One region of the Rhizobium oryzihabitans genome, then DNA from elsewhere that is predicted to be linked to it. Evidence: riboswitches for the same ligand, from Rfam matches in the RefSeq annotation. Region 1 holds a riboswitch; each other region holds the start of a gene.
The links. A riboswitch is a leader RNA that binds a small molecule or an ion and turns the genes downstream of it on or off. The one in region 1 is predicted to bind cobalamin.
Positions count from the first base shown of each region.

Region 2: linked by a shared signal. The riboswitch ahead of nrdH (glutaredoxin-like protein NrdH) and the one ahead of G3A56_RS03605 ((2Fe-2S) ferredoxin domain-containing protein) in region 1 are both predicted to bind cobalamin.
Region 3: linked by a shared signal. The riboswitch ahead of G3A56_RS18790 (ABC transporter substrate-binding protein) and the one ahead of G3A56_RS03605 ((2Fe-2S) ferredoxin domain-containing protein) in region 1 are both predicted to bind cobalamin.
Region 4: linked by a shared signal. The riboswitch ahead of G3A56_RS06405 (CbtB domain-containing protein) and the one ahead of G3A56_RS03605 ((2Fe-2S) ferredoxin domain-containing protein) in region 1 are both predicted to bind cobalamin.

Region 1 covers NZ_CP048632.1:637,094-641,904, forward strand. Annotated here, with positions in the region: gene G3A56_RS03595 (MBL fold metallo-hydrolase) at 1-755, shown strand, start outside; gene G3A56_RS03600 (chloride channel protein) at 777-2,558, shown strand; cobalamin riboswitch at 2,812-3,005, shown strand; gene G3A56_RS03605 ((2Fe-2S) ferredoxin domain-containing protein) at 3,096-3,887, shown strand; gene G3A56_RS03610 (ABC transporter substrate-binding protein) at 3,904-4,811, shown strand, end outside.
Region 2 covers NZ_CP048632.1:2,161,834-2,166,644, forward strand. Annotated here, with positions in the region: gene nrdF (class 1b ribonucleoside-diphosphate reductase subunit beta) at 1-459, opposite strand, end outside; gene nrdE (class 1b ribonucleoside-diphosphate reductase subunit alpha) at 476-2,662, opposite strand; gene nrdI (class Ib ribonucleoside-diphosphate reductase assembly flavoprotein NrdI) at 2,650-3,048, opposite strand; gene nrdH (glutaredoxin-like protein NrdH) at 3,060-3,281, opposite strand; cobalamin riboswitch at 3,536-3,760, opposite strand; partial or broken gene G3A56_RS11295 (nucleoside triphosphate hydrolase) at 3,893-4,521, opposite strand; gene G3A56_RS11300 (ATP-binding cassette domain-containing protein) at 4,518-4,811, opposite strand, start outside.
Region 3 covers NZ_CP048635.1:453,105-457,915, reverse strand. Annotated here, with positions in the region: gene G3A56_RS18795 (GNAT family N-acetyltransferase) at 164-1,042, shown strand; cobalamin riboswitch at 1,082-1,316, shown strand; gene G3A56_RS18790 (ABC transporter substrate-binding protein) at 1,483-2,505, shown strand; gene G3A56_RS18785 (FecCD family ABC transporter permease) at 2,502-3,530, shown strand; gene G3A56_RS18780 (ABC transporter ATP-binding protein) at 3,527-4,330, shown strand; gene G3A56_RS18775 (pseudoazurin) at 4,324-4,791, shown strand.
Region 4 covers NZ_CP048632.1:1,205,693-1,210,503, forward strand. Annotated here, with positions in the region: gene pip (prolyl aminopeptidase) at 1-156, shown strand, start outside; gene G3A56_RS06385 (GNAT family N-acetyltransferase) at 351-839, shown strand; gene G3A56_RS06390 (type 1 glutamine amidotransferase family protein) at 861-1,427, shown strand; partial or broken gene G3A56_RS06395 (hypothetical protein) at 1,620-1,933, opposite strand; gene G3A56_RS06400 (CbtA family protein) at 1,938-2,657, opposite strand; gene G3A56_RS06405 (CbtB domain-containing protein) at 2,669-2,851, opposite strand; cobalamin riboswitch at 3,017-3,257, opposite strand; partial or broken gene G3A56_RS06410 (c-type cytochrome) at 3,443-4,362, opposite strand; partial or broken gene G3A56_RS06415 (c-type cytochrome) at 4,586-4,811, opposite strand, start outside.

The DNA.
Region 1 (4,811 bases):
GGGGCGCCTGCGACCCTGAAAACCCCAGGAATCGGCGCACGCGCACGGCCTTCATGGTGGAGCAGATCGGACCCGATGGCGGCAAGACAACCGTCGTCATCGATACCGGCCCGGATTTTCGCGAACAGATGATCGCGGCGAAGGTAGAAGCGGTCGATGCGGTGCTTTACACCCATGCCCATGCCGACCATCTGCACGGCATCGACGATCTGCGCATCTATTTCGCCATTCAACAGAACCGCATTCCGATCTATGCCGATCCCGTTACCATGGCGCGCATATGGGATGGTTTTGCCTATTGCCTTGAGACACCGCCGGGCAGCAGCTATCCGCCCATCGTCGAACCGCGGATCATCGCCGATATCGATGCGCCCTTGATCGTCGAGGGGGCAGGTGGGCCGATACCTTTCAACGTGCATATGCAGCAGCATGGCGACGTGCATTCGCTCGGCTTTCGGATCGGCGATGTCGCCTATTGCACCGATGTCAGCGATTTTCCGATTGAGACCCTGCCGAAGCTTGCCGGCCTCGATATTCTCGTCATCGATGCGCTGCAACACCGCTATCACCCCAGCCATCTTTCGCTGGAACAGGCGCTCGGATGGATTGAAAGATTTGCACCCAAAAGGGCGATCTTGACCCATATGCACATTCCGCTCGATTATGACACGGTGATACGTGAAACGCCTGATCATGTTGAACCGGCTTACGATCAGATGCGTTTCGAAGTCGAGATCGAGATTGAAGCGCCCTAATACCGCCTGAAAAGGAATAGCATGTCGACCCGGCCTTTCCGTGCACCCAGTATGGCGAGCTTTTTCGACAATCTGCGCGCCAGCCGCCTGCGGGCGATGTTCCGGCGCGGAGAACTGGGGCTGGTGGCTCTCGCCGTTCTCATCGGCATCGCTGCGGGCCTCCTGGTGGCGCTGATCGGCGCCTTGAGCACGGCGCTGCATGTTCTGGTCTATGGCGTCGAGCGCTTGAGCAGCAGCGATCTCTCCGGCCCGATCGTGCTGGCCGGGCCGATCATCGGCGGCATCGTGCTTGGCATCATCATCTTCATTCTTTCCAAAACTCGCAAAAAACCGATGGTCGACCCGATCGAGGCGAATGCGCTGCATGGCGGCCGTCTGTCGCTGACGGATAGCATCATCGTCTGCGTGCAGAACATCGTCTCCAACGGCTTTGGTGCGTCAGTGGGGCTGGAAGCCGGCTATACGCAGATCGCCAGTGGCGTCGCCTCCAAGATCGGCATCAAGCTGAAACTGAGGCGCGGGGACATGCGTATCCTCGTTGGCTGTGGTGCTGCGGGCGCGATAGCGGCGGCCTTCAACGCGCCTCTGACAGGAGCTTTTTACGCCATCGAACTCATCATCGGCACCTATACCGTCGTGACGCTTGCGCCGCTCATCGTATCGGCGCTCGTCGCAGCCACCGTCATCGGGCTTATTGGCGGCCACGGCCTCTCCATCGATATCGTCGATGCCAGCCGTGTAACGCCGGCGGACTACGTGCCCGCCATCTTTCTGGGCGTCGTGTGCGCGGCGATCGGCATCGCGCTGATGCAGACGGTGTCCTTCATCGAAGAGACGGCGCGCAAAAGCGCCATTCCGGGCTGGCTGCGTCCGGCAATGGGGGGCGTGGCTGTCGGTGCCCTCGCGCTTATTTCACCGCAGGTCCTGTCCAGTGGCCATGGTGCGCTGCATCTCAATATCGATGCCGAATTGACGATCTACGGGCTGGCCGGGCTATTCGTGCTTAAGGCGGCGGCCAGCGCCATTTCCATCGGTTCTAATTTCCGTGGCGGCCTGTTCTTCGCCTCGCTGTTCATGGGATCGCTGCTCGGAAAGATTTTCGCGCTTTGCGCCCCCTATATCGGTTATGGCTCGACAGCGCCGATCGTCTATGCCGTGATCGGCATGAGCGCCTTTGCCGCCGCCATTATCGGCGGTCCGCTGACGATGACGTTCCTGGCGCTGGAACTGACCGGAGACTTCCAGATCACGGCTCTGGTGCTTGCCGCCGTCATCACCACCTCGCTCGTGGTGCGCACGACCTTCGGCTACTCCTTCGCCACCTGGCGCTTCCACCTTAGAGGCGAAAGCATTCGCAGCGCCCATGACATTGGCTGGATCCGCGACCTGACCGTGGGCAAGATGATGCGTGCCGATATTCGCAAGGCCAATGTCAGCATGGGTCTTCCAGCCTTCAAGGAAAAGTTTCCACTGGGATCAACGCAGCGGGTGATCATGACGCATGATGACGGTCGCTACGCCGGCATCGTCCTCGTACCGGAAATCTACGCCGATCCGATGGATCGCGACCCGAGCAAGATCAGCCTCGAAACCTATCTGCACTACAAGAATGACGTGCTGCTGCCGACGATGAATGCGCGGCAGGCGGCAGCCGCTTTCGATGCCACGGAAAGCGAAGCGCTGGTCGTCGTCAACGACAAGATAGAAAACCGCCCGGTTGGCCTTCTGACGGAGAGCCACACGCTCAGGCGCTACAGTGAAGAGCTTGAATTGCGACGCCGGGAGGCCTCCGGTGAATTATAAATCACTTTATGTTGTTTGCTTTAAGCATTGATATAATTGTATTTTATATAGATCATATCTTCCTTTTTATTTTTGGTTTCCGCGCGATGACGGCGGTGGGTGCGTCAATTCGGTACCGCATCGTAAAACATGGGCTTGACCAGCAAATAAAACCAAGTGTATGTAACTTTATAACGTAACAATTGATTGGACGAAGGAGACTTGCGTAGCGTGTTCACTTGCGGCGCAGGCAGTTGACAGCGGCCTGCGGCAGTGTAGGTTCGCTCCGTCATGGTTCTTCCGCCACCCGGTGGAAGCTAAGAGGGAATCCGGTGAAGACCCGGAGCTGTCCCGCAACTGTAAGCGGTGAGCCAATCGCCCACGATGTCACTGGCAGCAATGCCGGGAAGACGGGTGAGGTGGCTTTGACCCGCAAGCCAGGAGACCTGCCTGACATATTGTAATTCCGTGGTCGGGGGTGCCATGGGAATGATGGCTGTTTCCGGCATTTCGGCCGGAGGCCCGTCATTTTCGTTGCCGCCTCGTGAATGAGGCATTGTGACAACCGAAACCCAACCAATCCATCGAGAGCCCTCTCAGCCCGACGCCGTGCTGCTCGTCGCCAAATCGGCTTTCGCGGCAGCGCCGCATCAGGACATGCAGCGTCTCGCGACGCTGGCGGGCCAGTTGCGCGGAGCGAGAACCGTTCGCGTTGCATTCACCGAACAGGGCACGCCGTCCCTGCGCGAAGCGCTCGGTGCGCTCATCGACGAGGGTGTCGGCAATCTCCTCCTCGTGCCGCTCATGCTGCCACTCGAGCCGAGTTTTCAGAACTGGCTGACCAAGACCCTGAAACGATGGCGGGCAGCGGACCCGCGCCCGTGGCCGTCGCTCTCGATAACCGCGAGCCCTACCGCAAGCACCCTTATGGCGCGCCTTCTCGAAGACCTCGCCGGAACGGCGCAGGCGCTCGATCTTTCATCCTCGGTACGTCCGGCGGGCGAGGGGTCGCTGGTGCCTGCGCAGAAGCGCCGCGTGCTCGTCTGTCAGGGCGCCCCGTGTAATTCGGCCGGTGCTGACGCGATCTGGGGACATCTGCGCAACCAGCAGGAACGGCAGAAGCTTCGGGTTACCGGCGATGGCACCATGACGGCCAAATCCACCTGTCTTGGCCCCTGCAACCTTGCACCGGTCATGCAGGTCTTTCCCGAAGGCACCTATTACGGCGGCGTTACCGAGGAGGCTGTCGATCGCATCGTTGCCGAACACCTGCTTGGCGGGTGTGTTGTCGAAGATTTCGCCTATCACCCGACCGGCCGCAAGCAGCGGCTGCGCAATCTATCCGAATAGCATGAGAGGAAACATAATGTCGGCAAAGAGCATTTCGCGTCTGGCGGCAGCCGGGCTCGCGGCTTTCATTACGGGAGTGGCGGGCAATGCGCTGGCCACCGAACCCTTGCGCGTCGGCGCCACCTACATCACAAGTGGCCTTGATCCCGCAAAGGGTTCCAATGGCTGGGCGCTCGTCAGTCACGGTGTGGGAGAGAACCTCTTTACCGTCGACAAAGATGGACGGCTTGTGCCTGACCTTGCCGAGAAAGCGGAACGCACCGGCGATTTGACCTGGACAGTGACGCTGAAACCGAACCGGACCTTCTCCGATGGTTCTGCCGTAACGGCAGCAGCCCTTGCGGCCGGATTCGAGCATACTTTCGCAACCAACAAGGCGGCGCTTGCGACAGGTGGAAAGCTTGGCTTCAAGGCAGTCGATGCACTGACGCTCGATATCACGACGGAGAAACCGGTGTCCTTCCTGCAGGCGCTGTTTGCGGAGTGGCCGCTGGTTGCCTATACGACTGCCGCCGATGGCCGTGCTCTGTTCACCGGACCGTATCAGATCGCGGATTTCAAGGCGGATACATCGCTGAGACTGGCGCCGAATACCCATTTTGCTGACGCCGGTTCCCGTTCTCCGGTCGACTTTCGCAGGTTCGGTGATGCGCAGAGCATGACCCTTGCGCTGGAGGCGGGTGAGCTGGACCTCGCCTTCGGGCTGCCCTCGGAAGTCGTGACGCGGCTGCAAACCAATCCGGATCTGACGATCAAGTCGTTTCCGGTAGGTTATCAATATCTCGCCTTCCTCAATACCAAAAGGCCGATTACCACCGACATCAAGGTGCGTGAGGCGCTGGACCTGACTTTCGATCGCAGGGAACTGGCGGCCGCCATTAACGGCGGTGAACCGGCTACCGGCGCCTATGCCGCCTACTTCCC
Region 2 (4,811 bases), 1.5 Mb from region 1:
CAACGGATTGCCGCTGTCATATTCGCGCATGATGAGTGCGGATTTACGCTGCAGGAACTCGTTTTCCTCCGACCAGCGATAGGCGTCATCGACGTCAGGCGTGGAGCAGAGCGTCGAGAAGATCGAGGAATAGGAGCGTGCGTGCACGGCCTCCATGAAGGAGATGTTGGACAGTACCCCCTCCTCATGCGGCGTGGCCGAATCCGCCATCAGGCGCACAGCGCCGACACCGTTCTGGATGGTGTCGAGCAAAGTCAGTCCGGTGAAGACGCGGATCGTCAGTTTCTGCTCTTCCGGCTTCAGCGTTCCCCAGGAGGGGATATCATTGGAGAGCGGCACTTTTTCCGGCAGCCAGAAATTCGATGTCAGGCGGTTCCAGACTTCGAGATCCTTGTCGTCCTCGATACGGTTCCAGTTGACCGCGCGAATGCGGGACACGGGTTTTACGGCAATGTTCATTCTCTTGTCCCTCAATTCAGAGCGTGCAGGAAACGCAGCCCTGAACCTGCGTGCCTTCCAGCGCCATCTGGCGCAAACGGATGTAGTAGATCGTCTTGATGCCCTTCTTCCAGGCGTAGATCTGCGCGCGGTTGATATCGCGCGTCGTCGCCGTATCGCGGAAGAACAAAGTCAGCGACAGGCCCTGATCGACATGCTGGGTTGCCGCCGCATAGGTATCGATGATCTTTTCCGGACCGATCTCATAGGCATCCTGATAATATTCGAGATTATCGTTGGAGAGATAGGAAGCCGGGTAATAAACGCGGCCGATCTTGCCCTCTTTGCGGATTTCGATCTTGGAGACGATCGGATGAATCGAGGATGTCGAGTGGTTGATATAGGAGATCGAGCCGGTGGGCGGCACGGCCTGGAGGTTCTGATTATAGAGGCCGGAAGCCATGACGGCCTCCTTCAATGCCCTCCAGTCTTCCTGCGTTGGAATGGAAATGCCGGCTTTTTCGAAGAGGTCGCGGACCTTTTCCGTCGCAGGCAGCCACTCCCGGTCGGTATATTTGTCGAAATACTCGCCCGAGGCATATTTGGAGTTTTCAAAGCCCTTGAAGCTCTGGCCCCTTTCCACGGCAAGGCGATTGCTGGCGCGGATGGCGTGGTAGGTCACCGTATAGAAATAGATATTGGTGAAATCGACGCCTTCTTCGGAACCATAGAAGATGCGCTCCCGCGCCAGATAACCGTGCAGGTTCATCTGGCCGAGCCCGATGGCGTGGCTGGCATCATTGCCCTTTTCCACCGAGGGTACGGAAGAGATGTGGCTCATATCCGAAACCGCCGTCAGCGCCCGGATGGAGGTCTCGATCGTCTTGCCGAAATCTGCCGAATCCATTGCTGATGCAATGTTGAGCGAGCCGAGATTGCAGGAAATATCCTTGCCCATATGGCTATAGGACAGATCGGCGTTTAACTCGCTCGCTTCGCTGACCTGAAGAATCTCCGAGCAGAGATTGCTCATGCTGATACGACCGGCGATCGGATTGGCGCGGTTCACCGTATCCTCGAACATAATGTAGGGATAACCACTTTCAAACTGGATTTCGGCGATGACCTGGAAGAACTCACGCGCCTTGATCTTCTTCTTGCGGATGCGGCTGTCGGCGACCATTTCATGATATTTTTCGGTGACCGAAATCTCGGTCAGCGGCACGCCATAGACCCGCTCCACATCATAGGGCGAGAACAAATACATATCCTCGTTGTTGCGGGCGAGTTCGAAGGTGATGTCGGGGATCACCACGCCGAGCGACAGGGTCTTGATGCGGATTTTTTCGTCGGCGTTTTCGCGCTTCGTATCAAGGAAGCGCATGATGTCCGGGTGGTGGGCATGCAGATAGACCGCGCCAGCACCCTGGCGTGCTCCGAGCTGGTTGGCATAGGAAAACGAATCTTCCAGCAACTTCATCACCGGAATGACGCCGGACGACTGGTTCTCGATCTGTTTGATCGGCGCTCCGAATTCGCGAATATTGGTCAAGGAAAGCGCCACGCCGCCGCCGCGCTTGGAAAGCTGCAGGGCCGAATTGATGGAGCGGCCTATGCTCTCCATATTGTCTTCTACACGCAGCAGAAAACACGAGACCAGCTCACCACGGCTTTTCTTGCCGGCGTTGAGAAAGGTCGGTGTTGCCGGCTGGAAGCGGCCCGAAATAATCTCATCGACCAGATCGCGGGCAAGCTGCTCATCGCCACGCGCAAGGGCCAGCGCCACCATGCAGACGCGATCCTCGTAACGCTCCAGATAGCGTTTTCCGTCGAAGGTCTTCAGCGTATAGGAGGTGTAATATTTGAAGGCGCCGAGAAAGGTCGGAAAGCGGAATTTCCGGGCATAGGCTTCATCGTAGAGGTCACGAACGAAATTGAAGGAATACTGGTCCAGCACCTCCTGCTCGTAATATCCTTCGGTCACCAGATAATCGAGCTTTTCCCTGAGGTTATGGAAAAAGACGGTATTCTGGTTGACGTGCTGGAGGAAATATTGCCTCGCCGCAAGGCGGTCCTTGTCGAGCTGGATTTTTCCATCCGCGTCATAGAGGTTCAGCATCGCGTTCAGCGCGTGGTAGTCCAGCCCAGTATCGACCGGTTTCTGGCTTGCGGCTACCGGCTGTTTGGCGTCCTTGCGCAGCGCGCTCGAGGTCAGCGTGTCCAAAATCGTTCCAATCCATGTTTGACATTGGCGACATCTTCCTCCGTGCCGAGAAGCTCGAAGCGATAGAGAAACGGCACCGCGCATTTGCGCGAGACGATATCTCCGGCGGATGCGAAAGCTGCGCCAAAATTCGTGTTTCCCGCCGCGATGACGCCGCGAATGAGGTTTCGGTTGGAGGGCTCGTTCAAGAACCGGATCACCGGTTTCGGCACGGCCCCTTTCGTGCCGCCGCCCCCATAGGTGGGGGTGACGAGTACATAGGGTTCCGACACATGCGGCACCTCCTCCTCGGCACCCAGCGGCAGGCGAAACAATCGTCGTCCCAGTTTCTGAAGGAAGCGATGCGTGTTTTCGGACCGGCTGGAATAATAGACGATCAGCCCCATCGCCCGCCGCCTCAGCTGATCGAGCCGATCATATCTGGACGGAAACCCGCCCAGTGGCGCTCGCCGGCGACGACCACCGGAACCTGCATGTAACCAAGGCCGCGAACGTGATCGAGCGCATCCGCATCTTCGGAAATATCGACGATCTCATAGCTCACGCCAATGCGATCGAGTGCGCGATAGGTGGCGGTGCATTGGACGCAGGCGGGCTTGCTGTAAACGGTGACGGTCATGATTTCCTCTTTCGAAGCCGCTTTTGCACACGGCTCAACATTGCCGATTGCGATCGCAATCGGTTGGCGATGGTTCTGTCATTCAGGTGGCGGGCACGGCCTTTAGCCGTGGAAAATCATTCTCTACGCCGACGAGCGCAGGAACTCAAAAAAATGCACTGGCATGACTTCACCCCGAAGCTTGTTCTGGAGGGGGCAGAAAAGGGCGCACGCAAATCATTTGCGTCAACACCTTCCTCCGGACACCCCGCCCGTGGACGTTTGCGCTCAAGGCAGGTCTCCTGACTTGCGGGTCACAACATCTATTCCGGCCTTCCCGGAGCTTTCGGCTCCAGTGACCCAAATCGGAACGATGCTCACCGCTTACAGTTGCGGGGGCAGTTTCGGCCTTGCTCCGCCATTAATGGCGTTACGCACCGAATTCCCGTCTTAGCTCCCGACGCTTGCGAATCGGAAGAACCTCGAACACCACATATAGTATATGAGGAAATTTTCTCGTCAATAAATAGACATGGAAAAGCCCCACCCTGTGGATCAAAAAGATTCAACACAGAGTCAACAAAGGCTTAACGATAAATGGAGTTGCCGCTCAAGACGGGAAAAGCGTTAATCTATTCCCAAATATCGATGCGAATATCGGCGGGGCGGGTGTTCTCGATTACCCTTTTTCCGTTGGGAAGATCGTTTTCAAAAAGTTTGGCGTGGATCGCAGCCGCATCGAGACCGTAACCCTGCCATCTGTTCCGCAGCCTCTCTTCGAGCACCGCGACGGACGGGCCAACGAAGATGGTGAGGTCAAAGCTGTCGGAAAGCGTGGTCCAGGGCGCTTCATTCAGCAGGAGATAATTGCCTTCGGCAAGGACAAAGCGTGTCTCTGGCGGGATAGCACGGGCGGAGGCGATGGCAATTTCGCGGGAACGGTCAAAAACCGGAACAAGCACCTCCTGTCCGCCCTTGCGAACGGCGGAGACGATATCGAGGAAACCACGCACATCGAAGGTTTCGGGAGCGCCCTTTCGCGGCAGCAGCCCCCGCTCTTCGAGAATGCCATTGTCCATATGAAAGCCATCCATCGGCAGGACGGCAGCCGTTTCGCTCCGCGCCAGCAGAGCGTCGCAGAGCGCATCCGCCAGCGTGGATTTGCCGGCCCCAGGGGACCGGCAATGGCGATGATGAAACGGGATTGGCCCTCTGCCCGCCGAAGAACGTCTTCGACGATCGTCTCAAGCTTCAGCGTCATGCGGCAAGCGTTTCCTTTGGCGCTTCCTTGGCGCCGGTCATGAAGGCAACGGCGTCGGACATGGTGTAATCCTTCGGATTGATGACGCACAGGCGCTTGCCCAGCCGGTGGATATGGATGCGATCCGCAACCTCGAAAACATGCGGCATGTTGTGCGAGATGAGAACGATCGGCAACCCGCGCGAGCGCACATCCAGAATAAGCTCCAGAACGCGGCGGCTTTCCTTGACGCCGAGTGCTGCGGTCGGCTCGTCGAGGATGACGACCTTGGAACCAAAGGCGGCCGCGCG
Region 3 (4,811 bases), on a different replicon from region 1:
GCGGCGTTTATCTGCCGAAATGCGGATGATTTCGGTAGATTGTTGTGTCCTTCCAGTGCTTTCAGGAAATTCGTGCTGGTGAGGCTGGTTATCTTCGGGTGTCGTGGCTGGGCTGCCTGGACCGAATGACGGTTCCGCGCAGAAGGGATGAGGGCCGTTTGGTATGGACCTGCTCAAAGTCGATAGTTTCGAGTTGCGGACGGTGGATATCGCCGAAATGGATGCCGATCATCTGCATGCGCTTTCCATGGCTGTCGGGTGGCGTTATCACGCAAATGAATGGTGTTTCCTGCGCCAGTGCGGCGTTGGACTTGCCGCGCTGGACGAGATTGACCGCGTTGTCGCAACCGCGATGCTCTTTCCCTATGCCGAGGGTTTTGCAACACTCGGCATGGTCATCGTTTCCCCACGCCTGCAGGGGCAGGGCGTCGCACCATGGCTGGTGCGGCAGTTGATCGCGAAATTCCCCACCGTCTCCCTGCGGCTGAATGCGACGGACGTGTCGCGGCGGCTGTTTTCCGGGCTCGGCTTTGTGGGAGATACGGAAAAAGTGCATCTCCTTCGGGGAAAGCCGCTGTGTCCTGTCGAAATGCCCACACCTGGTAAGAAAAGAAGGATCGAGCCACTGTCGGAAGATCATCTGGCGGACGTGGTGGCGATCGACCGGCTAGCCTTTGGCGTCTCGCGCCGTGGCGTCCTCCAGCGGCTTCTGAAGGAGAATACGGGTTACGGATTGTTTGAGGCGGATCACCTCATCGCTTTTGCATTGCGCCGAGTGGCGGGGCGGGGCCACATCGTCGGCCCGGTCGTTGCGCGCGAGGAAACCGATGCGATCGCGCTGGTCCAGCGGCATTTTGCCGATCTGGATGATCAGCTGGTGCGCCTCGATGCCGTGTGCGACAGCGGACTTTTCACCGATTTTCTGGTGCAATCCGGGTTGGTGGTGATCGAGACGCTGACCACCATGTCGAAAGATGGGCCTCAACCGGTCGGCTCGGGCGCGGCGAAAATTTTCGCGCTGGCAGGCCCGTCTTTGTGCTGAGCTGCGGCACTATCGCAATTGACGCCCCGCCGCTTGGCCCGTATGTCAGAAACCGACGGTTCCTGAAGCCGAAGGGCAAAGGGATTAATAGGGAACATGGTGCGGGTGATCTTTTTCGCCCAATGCCGTGGCTGCCCCCGCAACTGTAAGCGGATTGCCGTTCATCCCCGTGACGCCTGAAAGCGTCATGCCACTGTATCCTCCGGGATACGGGAAGGCAGATGAACGGTGCATATTCGCGAGCCAGGAGACCTGCCGTCATAATATGGACCATCGTTACGGGCGGGGATGCCCGGAAGAGGAGCTGATTATGACCTTTCCGTCTGCGGAAACGTATTCCGTGCCCCGTTCTCCATCTCCACACACGCCGTCCGTTTGTCGCCACACGTTTTGATACGCGCCGCTTCGGATCAAGCCACCCAATTTAGACTGGAGAACATATGTTTCATTTCAAACACCTGCCGGTTACTGCCGCTCTTATGGCCGCCGCATTTGCCGCCGGCACGGCCCATGCCACTGAGACCGTCTATCCGCTGACGATCAACAGCTGCGGCGAGGATATCACCTTCAGGCAGGCGCCTTCGCGCACTGTCTCCGTTGGCCAGAGCACGACCGAGGTTCTTTATCTGCTCGGTGTTGCCGACAGGGTGGTTGGCACGGCGCTGTGGATCGGCCCGGTTCTGAAGGGTTACGAGGAGGCCAATGCAAAGGTCGAGCGGCTGGCTGACAATGATCCGAGTTTCGAGGCCGTGGTCGGCAAGAAGCCGGACCTCGTGACGACGCAGTTCCAGTGGCAGATCGGTCCGGAGGGTGTTGTCGGAACACCGGCGCAATTCGCCGAGCTCGGTATTCCCGTTTATACCTCGCCCGCCGATTGCATGGGCAAGGACAATTCCGGCGGCGGCGATGGCGTGCGCAACACCGTCTTCACCATGGACCTCATCTATCAGGAAATCCGCGACCTCGCCAAGATCTTCAACGTGCAGGACCGCGGCGAGGAAGTTGTTGCCGACCTGAAGAAGCGCGAAGAGGCAGCCCGCACCAAGATTGCATCGGCGAATGGCAAGCTTTCCGCCGTCTTCTGGTTCTCCAGCGCCGAGCTCGATATCGATCCCTATGTGGCCGGCCGCAAGGGTGCGCCGGGTTACATCATGTCCGCGCTCGGGCTGAAAAATGTCATCGAAAGCGATGAGGAATGGCCAACCGTTGGCTGGGAAACCATCGCCAAGGCCAATCCGACCGTGATCGTCGCCGGCCAGATGGATCGCCGCCGTTTCCCCGCCGATGATGTTGCCGTCAAGCGCAAGTTCCTTGCGACCGATCCGGTTGCCAGCATCATGCCGGCCGTCAAGGACAAACACGTCTTCGACATGGACGCGCAGGCGATGAACCCGACCATCCGCACGATTGAGGGCATCGAAACGCTGGCCGAGGCGATTTCCGCCGCCGGCCTCGCCAAGTGAACGGTTTTTCCGTCCATCTCGGCAGGGTGGGTCTGGCTTTTGCCGCACTCGCCCTGCTGCTTGTTGCGCTGATGGCCGGTGCGGCCATCGGCGAAACCGCCATTCCGTTCGATGTGGTGGCGAAAACCATCGCCAACCGTGTCTTCCACGCGGGTTATCCGCTGGAGCCGCTGGATGAGGGCATCGTCTGGAGTTACCGCCTCAGCCGCGCCGTCGTCGCCGCCTGTTGCGGTGCTTCGCTGGCGCTCGCCGGTGCGGTGCTGCAATCGCTTTTGCGCAATCCGCTCGCCGATCCCTATATTCTCGGCATCTCCGCCGGTGCGTCCACTGGCGCCGTCGCGGTGGCGCTTCTGGGCTTCGGCGCCGGGTTCCTGACGATGCCGGCAGGCGCTCTGATCGGTGCTTTTGTCGCTTTTTCGCTGGTCAGCCTTCTGGCGGTCAGGGCCGGACACGGCAACAGCGCCATCATTCTGGCGGGGGTCGCCGGTTCGCAGCTGTTCAACGCCTTGACGTCTTTCATCGTCACCAAATCCGCCAATGCAGAACAGGCGCGCGGCATCATGTTCTGGCTTCTGGGCAATCTTTCGGGGGTACGCTGGCCGGATGCCTGGCTGGCTTTGCCGGTCAGCCTTGCGGGTCTTGCGGTCTGCCTCTGGTATGCCCGCGCACTCGATGCCTTCGCCTTCGGCGGTCAGGCCGCAGCCTCGCTTGGCATCCCCGTGCGCTGGGTCTATGCGGTGCTGATCTCGGTTTCGGCGATCATGACGGCGGTCATGGTGTCGCTGGTCGGCTCCATCGGCTTCGTCGGCCTCGTCATTCCGCATGCGGCGCGCATCTTCGTGGGCGTTCGCCATGGGCTGTTGCTGCCGGTGACGGCGCTGACCGGTGCGATTTTCATGATCGTCGCCGATATTCTCTCCCGCATCGTCATTCCCGGCCAGGTCCTGCCGATCGGGGTCATCACCGCGCTCGTCGGTGCGCCCGCCTTTGCCTTCATCCTCGGGCAGAAAAGGGGGCGGTCATGAGATTGTCCGCCTACGATCTGCATTTCCATGCCGGCAACATCGAAATCGTCCGCGGCGTTTCGCTGGATGTGGGTTCCGGCCAGTTCCTCGGCATTATCGGGCCGAACGGCTCGGGCAAAAGCACGCTTCTTTCCATGCTGGCCGGCATCCGCAAACCGCGCAGAGGTCACGTCACGCTTGGCGAGGAGCCGCTTGCCTCATTCGGGCGGCGCGAGCTTGCCCGCAGGCTCGCCTTCGTGGAGCAGCAGGCCGAAACCACCGAACGTATCAGCGCGCGACAGGCTGTCGAACTTGGACGCACACCCTATCTCGGTCCGCTTTCCGCATGGTCGTCAAAGGATGACGCCATCGTCGATGCGGCGCTTGAAAATGTCGACATGGCGGACAAGGCGGATCGAAGCTGGCATCACCTTTCCGGCGGCGAACGGCAGAGGCTGCACATCGCCCGCGCGCTGGCGCAGGAGCCACATATCCTGCTTCTGGACGAGCCGACCAACCATCTCGACATCGGCCACCAGATCGGCCTGCTCGATCTGGTGCGCCGGCAGGGCCTGACGGTCGTGGCGGCGCTGCACGATCTCAACCATGCCGCCATGTTCTGCGACCGCGTCGCCATCTTGCACCGGGGCGAATTGATTGCGGTCGGTCCGCCGCAGGATGTTCTGACTTCGGCGACGATCGCTTCCGTCTTCGGGGTGCAATCCGTTGTCACCACGGATGAAGGCGGCTTTTCCCACATTCGTTTTCTGCCCGCCCACGGGGCGGCTGATCATGCAAGGAAAGTACTGGCACGATGGTGAAACTGATTGCTCCTGATGCGAAATGGCTTTGCGCTTTAGCTGGCATTGCCTTGGCGGCAAACGCAGTTTTTCCCCTTCCCGCCACAGCCGAAACCTTCGAGGTGAAGATGCTGAACCGGGGCGAAAAAGGCCCGATGGTGTTTGAACCCGATTTTCTCGAGATCGCCCCCGGTGATCGCGTCCGCTTCGTGCCGACGCATAAGAGCCACAATGCCGCGACCATTGACGGCATGGTTCCCGAAGGTGTTGAGGGGTTCAAAAGCCGGATCAATGAAGAATTCGAGACCGGTTTCGAGCAGCCGGGCTTTTATGGCATCAAATGCTCGCCGCATTACGGCATGGGCATGGTGATGTTGATCAAGGTGGGTGAGGCGGCCTTGCCGCAGAGCTACAAAACCGTGGATGTGCCCGGTCGCGCGAAGCCCCGCTTCGAGGAATTCTTCGAGCGGGCGGAAAAATGAGGTGCCGGCGCTGAGTTCTC
Region 4 (4,811 bases), 570 kb from region 1:
ATGCACGATCTTCAGGGGCCGCCGGTTACCGCCTACGAGCTTGCCGTGGCCTGGCCGGGAAGCGAGCTGATCATGATCGACGGCGCCGGACACTCCACGGCAGACGCGGGGATGGAGGAAGCCATTGTTTCGGCAATCGCGCGATTTGCGAATTGACCCGCTTGACAGATTTTAGATTCGGGCGCATTTGATTGGCATGATCAACGAACGCGCACCCATCTCCTGCTCGTACTTTTGGGCCTACCTTTAAGGGCGGCTCGACAGATCATATTGTCAACAAGCCGCCGTCAGGCGGCTTTGTTGTTTTTCAAGCGTCCTGACGGCACCGATAAAACCGAAGGACCAGCGAAATGACCGAAGATAGCTCCCTTACACTGGAAAGACCGCCCGTCGTCATTATTCGTGGCGCGCGCAAGACGGATCTGCCCGAACTCAACGAGATGATCACCCTGCTTGCCGCCTACCATGGCGATGCGGCAGCGATCACGCCGGCGAAGCTGGAACGCGACCTGTTCGGCCCGCTTCCCTGGGTGCATGGGCTGGTGGCGGAAGCCGATGGTGAATTGATCGGCTACGCCCTGCTTCTGCCGCTCTACAGGGCGCAGGAAGGCCGGCGCGGGCTTGAGCTGCATCATCTCTACGTGCGTGACGGCCATCGTGGCCATGGCACCGGCCAGCACCTGGTTTCCCGCGCGCGCGACATCGCCAAGCGGCTCGGCTGCGACTATCTTTCCGTCAGCGCCACGACCGGCAATGTGGCGGCGCATCGTTTCTACGAAAACATGGATTTCGCGCCCCGGCCGGTCACCGGCATGCGCTACATGCAGTCTATCGCCTGATTGCACCGAACGGAGACGGCCATGACACGGATTGCGATTGCGCTCGCGCAGGATTTTGCGGACTGGGAACCGGCGCTGCTTGCTGCTGCGGCGCGCAACTATCTCGGCGTCGAGATCGTTTACGCCACGCCGGATGGTGGGCCCGTGACATCGATGGGCGGGCTGAAGGTTACGCCCGACACAACCTATGACGCGCTCGACCCTGACAATATCGATGCGCTCGTCATTCCCGGCGGCCTCAGCTGGGAAAAGGGAACGGCTGCCGATCTTGGCGGGTTGGTGCAGCGGTTTCGCAAGAAGGACCGGCTGGTTGCCGGCATCTGCGCGGCGGCAAGCGCGCTCGGCGGCACGGGCGTCCTTGATGACGTCGCCCATACCGGCAATTCGCTGACCTCGCATAAGGCCTATCCGGCCTATCGCGGCGAGAGCCTTTATCGCGACCAGCCGAAAGCGGTCAGTGATGGCGGCATCATCACGGCAGCCGGCAGTGCGCCGGTCAGTTTCGCGGTGGAAATTCTGAAACACCTCGGCCTCTTTGGTCCGGAAGCCGAGGCGGAACTTGGAATTTTTGCGGCGGAGCACCGGTGAGGCGCATTCTGGTATCGACAGTTTTGCAGGCTCTCCTAGCCTCATTCCTGTGCTTGTCACGGGAATCCAGCCAGCCCAAGTCCTTGGGCTGAAAAGACTCATCCCGCTGCGCGAGAGCCGCATCGACTGGATTCCTGTGACAAGCACAGGAATGAGGGTGGTGGGGAGGTTAAGTCGTGAGACTATCGCGCATTACCCGCGATCAAGCACCCGGCAGACACGGGGCGCGACATCCCCGCCCTCGCCCGCAATAGCCCGGCGGATATCGCGGCTGTTCAAATGCAGGCTGCGACCGGCGGGCAAGGCCGAGCGTTTTATCTTGGCGAGTGCCGCAGCCGTAAAAGCAGCTTCGTGCTCATGGAAGAAAGCGAGCGCCGCCCCCTTTCGGGGCTGGCGCCAAGAACTGCCTTGAAGGCAAGGCGGTGTACGGCGCAGAAAGCGCCGTGACCGGGAACGGCAAAACGCAGCGCATCGAGTTCCTCACTCCATTCCGCTGCGTCCTGCATGGTCTCAAGCCGACTGGAAGCGCTTCAGGAAAAACGCGCTCAATGTTCCAAGCAGGGCCCAGAAAACAAAGCTCGTAATGGTCGCGGCAACAATGAACTGGCGCTCCAGCGGCAGCGGTGCCAGCGCATGTTCGCCTTCCGGCGGAAGCGGCGCGCCCACAACATGCGGGGCAACGATCAGCACCAGCGCCAGAACGATTGCCCAGGGTTCGCGCCGGAACGCGATCAGCGCAATGCCGCCCGCGGTTGCGGCAACGGTTGCGAGCCACCAGATCTGTCGCGCCTCAAGGGCTGCAGCCGGGCTTCCCGGCAGTTCCGGCGGCAGGCCGATCATCGGTGCGAGCATGACGGCGGCAAAACCGGCAACGCCCCACAGAAGACCTTCTCGCCAGCCGGCATTGGTGCCACGCAGAGAGATGAGGCCGGTCAGCACCAATGCGTAACCGATGGCGGTCAGAACATTGGCGGCGACCGTATAGGCGGTGCGCTCGAAGCCATCGGCCGGAGCCCAGGCCTCTTCATCATGCTCATGGGCGGGAACGGCGGCTGCGGAACCGGCAGCGGGCGCATCATGGCTGTGGGCTGCTTCGCCGCCGGCGCTTTCATAGGTTTCCGCCTGAAGGATCAGCGGCGTGGTGCCGACAGCCTGCATGGCCGAAACGGCGAAACCGCCGACGATGCCGACGAGAACGGCGGTAAAAACGATATTGCGAAAGAACGACATGCCGTTACCCCTCAATGGCAGGGGAAAGCATTGGCATGACGGGTGTCATGCGCGGCATTGTGAACGGCTTCGACATGCGAAAAGCCGACAAAACCGACGACGAACAGGCCAAGCACGATCGCCGTCAGCGATTGCGCGAAGCTGCCCGTTTTTGCTGAAACGGCGGCATTTGCCGTATTCTGGTTGATGGACATGGTGACCCCTCTTACGGCGCGACCCCGCGCCTTTAGACGCGGCGGAACGGCAAGAAGCCGCGCAGCCGCATGCGATACACTTCACCACGGGGATAACGAGACTGACACAGGGAGCCACCTTGCCTGGCCACCCTGAAATTCCGCTCTTCCGGACACCCCGCCGGCATGGACATTTCCGTAATGGCAGGTCTCCTGGCTTACGGGTCAAAACCTGAAACGCCTTCCCGGCGTCACCCTCACCTTGATCGGGAACCTCGGTTCCCCGCGAGATGGCTTACCAGTGGCATTTCGTTTCAGGCTCTCCGCTCACAGTTGCGGGGGCAGCCACGAATGAGGATGTCTCCCTATCGTGTTCCCTTTTCACCTTCCGGAACGCCCGGAAGGAACCATCACAGGATTGTTATCCGACGGGTGGGTGCGGGAGTCAATGGCGGGCCTGCTTTCCAACCGCACGCCGTCGCCTCCACCTTCGTCACCCCGGACTAGATCCGGGGTCCAGCACGATCAAGTCCTTGATCGCAATAGATCCGTCTCACGGCGCAGACGCGCCGTGGCTGGATGCCGGATCAAGTCCGGCATGACGGCTGAGGGTTACCGCGACGGTATCGCCTTAAGATAGGCGGCAATCGCATCGCGATCATCGGCCGTCAGACGCGCCATGTTCTGCTGCACCTTGACCATGGAACCGCCGACGCTGTCGAATTCCGGGGTGAAGCCGGTTTCCAGATAGCTGGCAATATCGGCCGCCGCCCAGGCTCCCATGCTTTGCGAACCGGGGGTGATGTCGGGGATGCGGCCTTCGCCCTCCGGATTGGGACCGCCGGCCAGCCATTTATCCTTGAGGAACCCGCCAAGCGCGTTGCGCGGCGTATGGCATTCGCCGCAATGGCCCGGCCCTTCCACCAGATATTGGCCACGCAGCAATTCGGCGTTGGCATCGGCAAGCTCGACACGGGCCGTGTCGATGTGTCGAAATAGAGGAATTTCCAGCCGCCCAGCGCCATGCGCAGGTTGAAGGGGAAAGGTAGATCGTGGTCCGGCGCGTCGTTCTGGCTGGCGGGCAGGACTTTCAGATAACCGTAGAGGTCGTTGATGTCCTTCTGCGTCATCCGGGCATAGGAGGCATAGGGGAAGGAGGGGTAAAGATGTTCGCCGTTCTTGCCGACGCCGCGCGTCATGGCATCGCCGAATTCCGCCAGCGTCCAGCTGCCGATGCCATGCTGCGGATCGGAGGAAATATTGGGCACATGGAAGGTGCCGAAGGGGCTTTTCAGCGCCTGCCCGCCCGAAAGCGTCAAAAGCGCATCACCCGTCGCATCGGGTGCCGCATGGCAGCTTGCGCAGCCGCCGGCCCAGAACAGCGTTTCGCCATTGGCCAGATCCGGCTCGCCAAGGCTCACCCAATGGCTTGGCGCCTGCCGCTGAGGCGCGGTGACCCAGGCGAAAATACCGTAACCCGCAATGGCCGCAACCGCGATCCCGCCCGCAAGCTTCGTCCAAATGGAGGACATGACCCCTCTCCCCTTTTGCCCGACCGAGCATATTTGGCCGCCCGAAGGCGGTCGAGATTATCGATAGCCCTCCCGCTTGCTGGACGTCTTCCCCGGGCCTGAACCAAGGGTCCACAATTCGACGGCTTATGGATCCTCGCCTCAGGGGCGAGGATGACGCGGGAGCGGTTCACGGCTTAGCCGCGACCGGGAAAAGACCGCTCGAAAGCAGTCTTCCGACACATTATTTCTTCAGACGATAGGTCTGGTGGCAGGTGCCGCAGTCTGCACCGAGCGTCTTCATGGCGGTGGTGACGCCCGCTTCATCGGTGGGGAGATTGGCGAGAACCGTGTCCGCATCCGCACCGAGCTTCGCCGCCTTGGCCTTGAAGTCCTCGAAATTTTCCCAGATGGCGGGGCCGCAGCGCTGCCGGTCTCGCTGCCGGGCGGGAACTGGTCGGGGAAAGCCT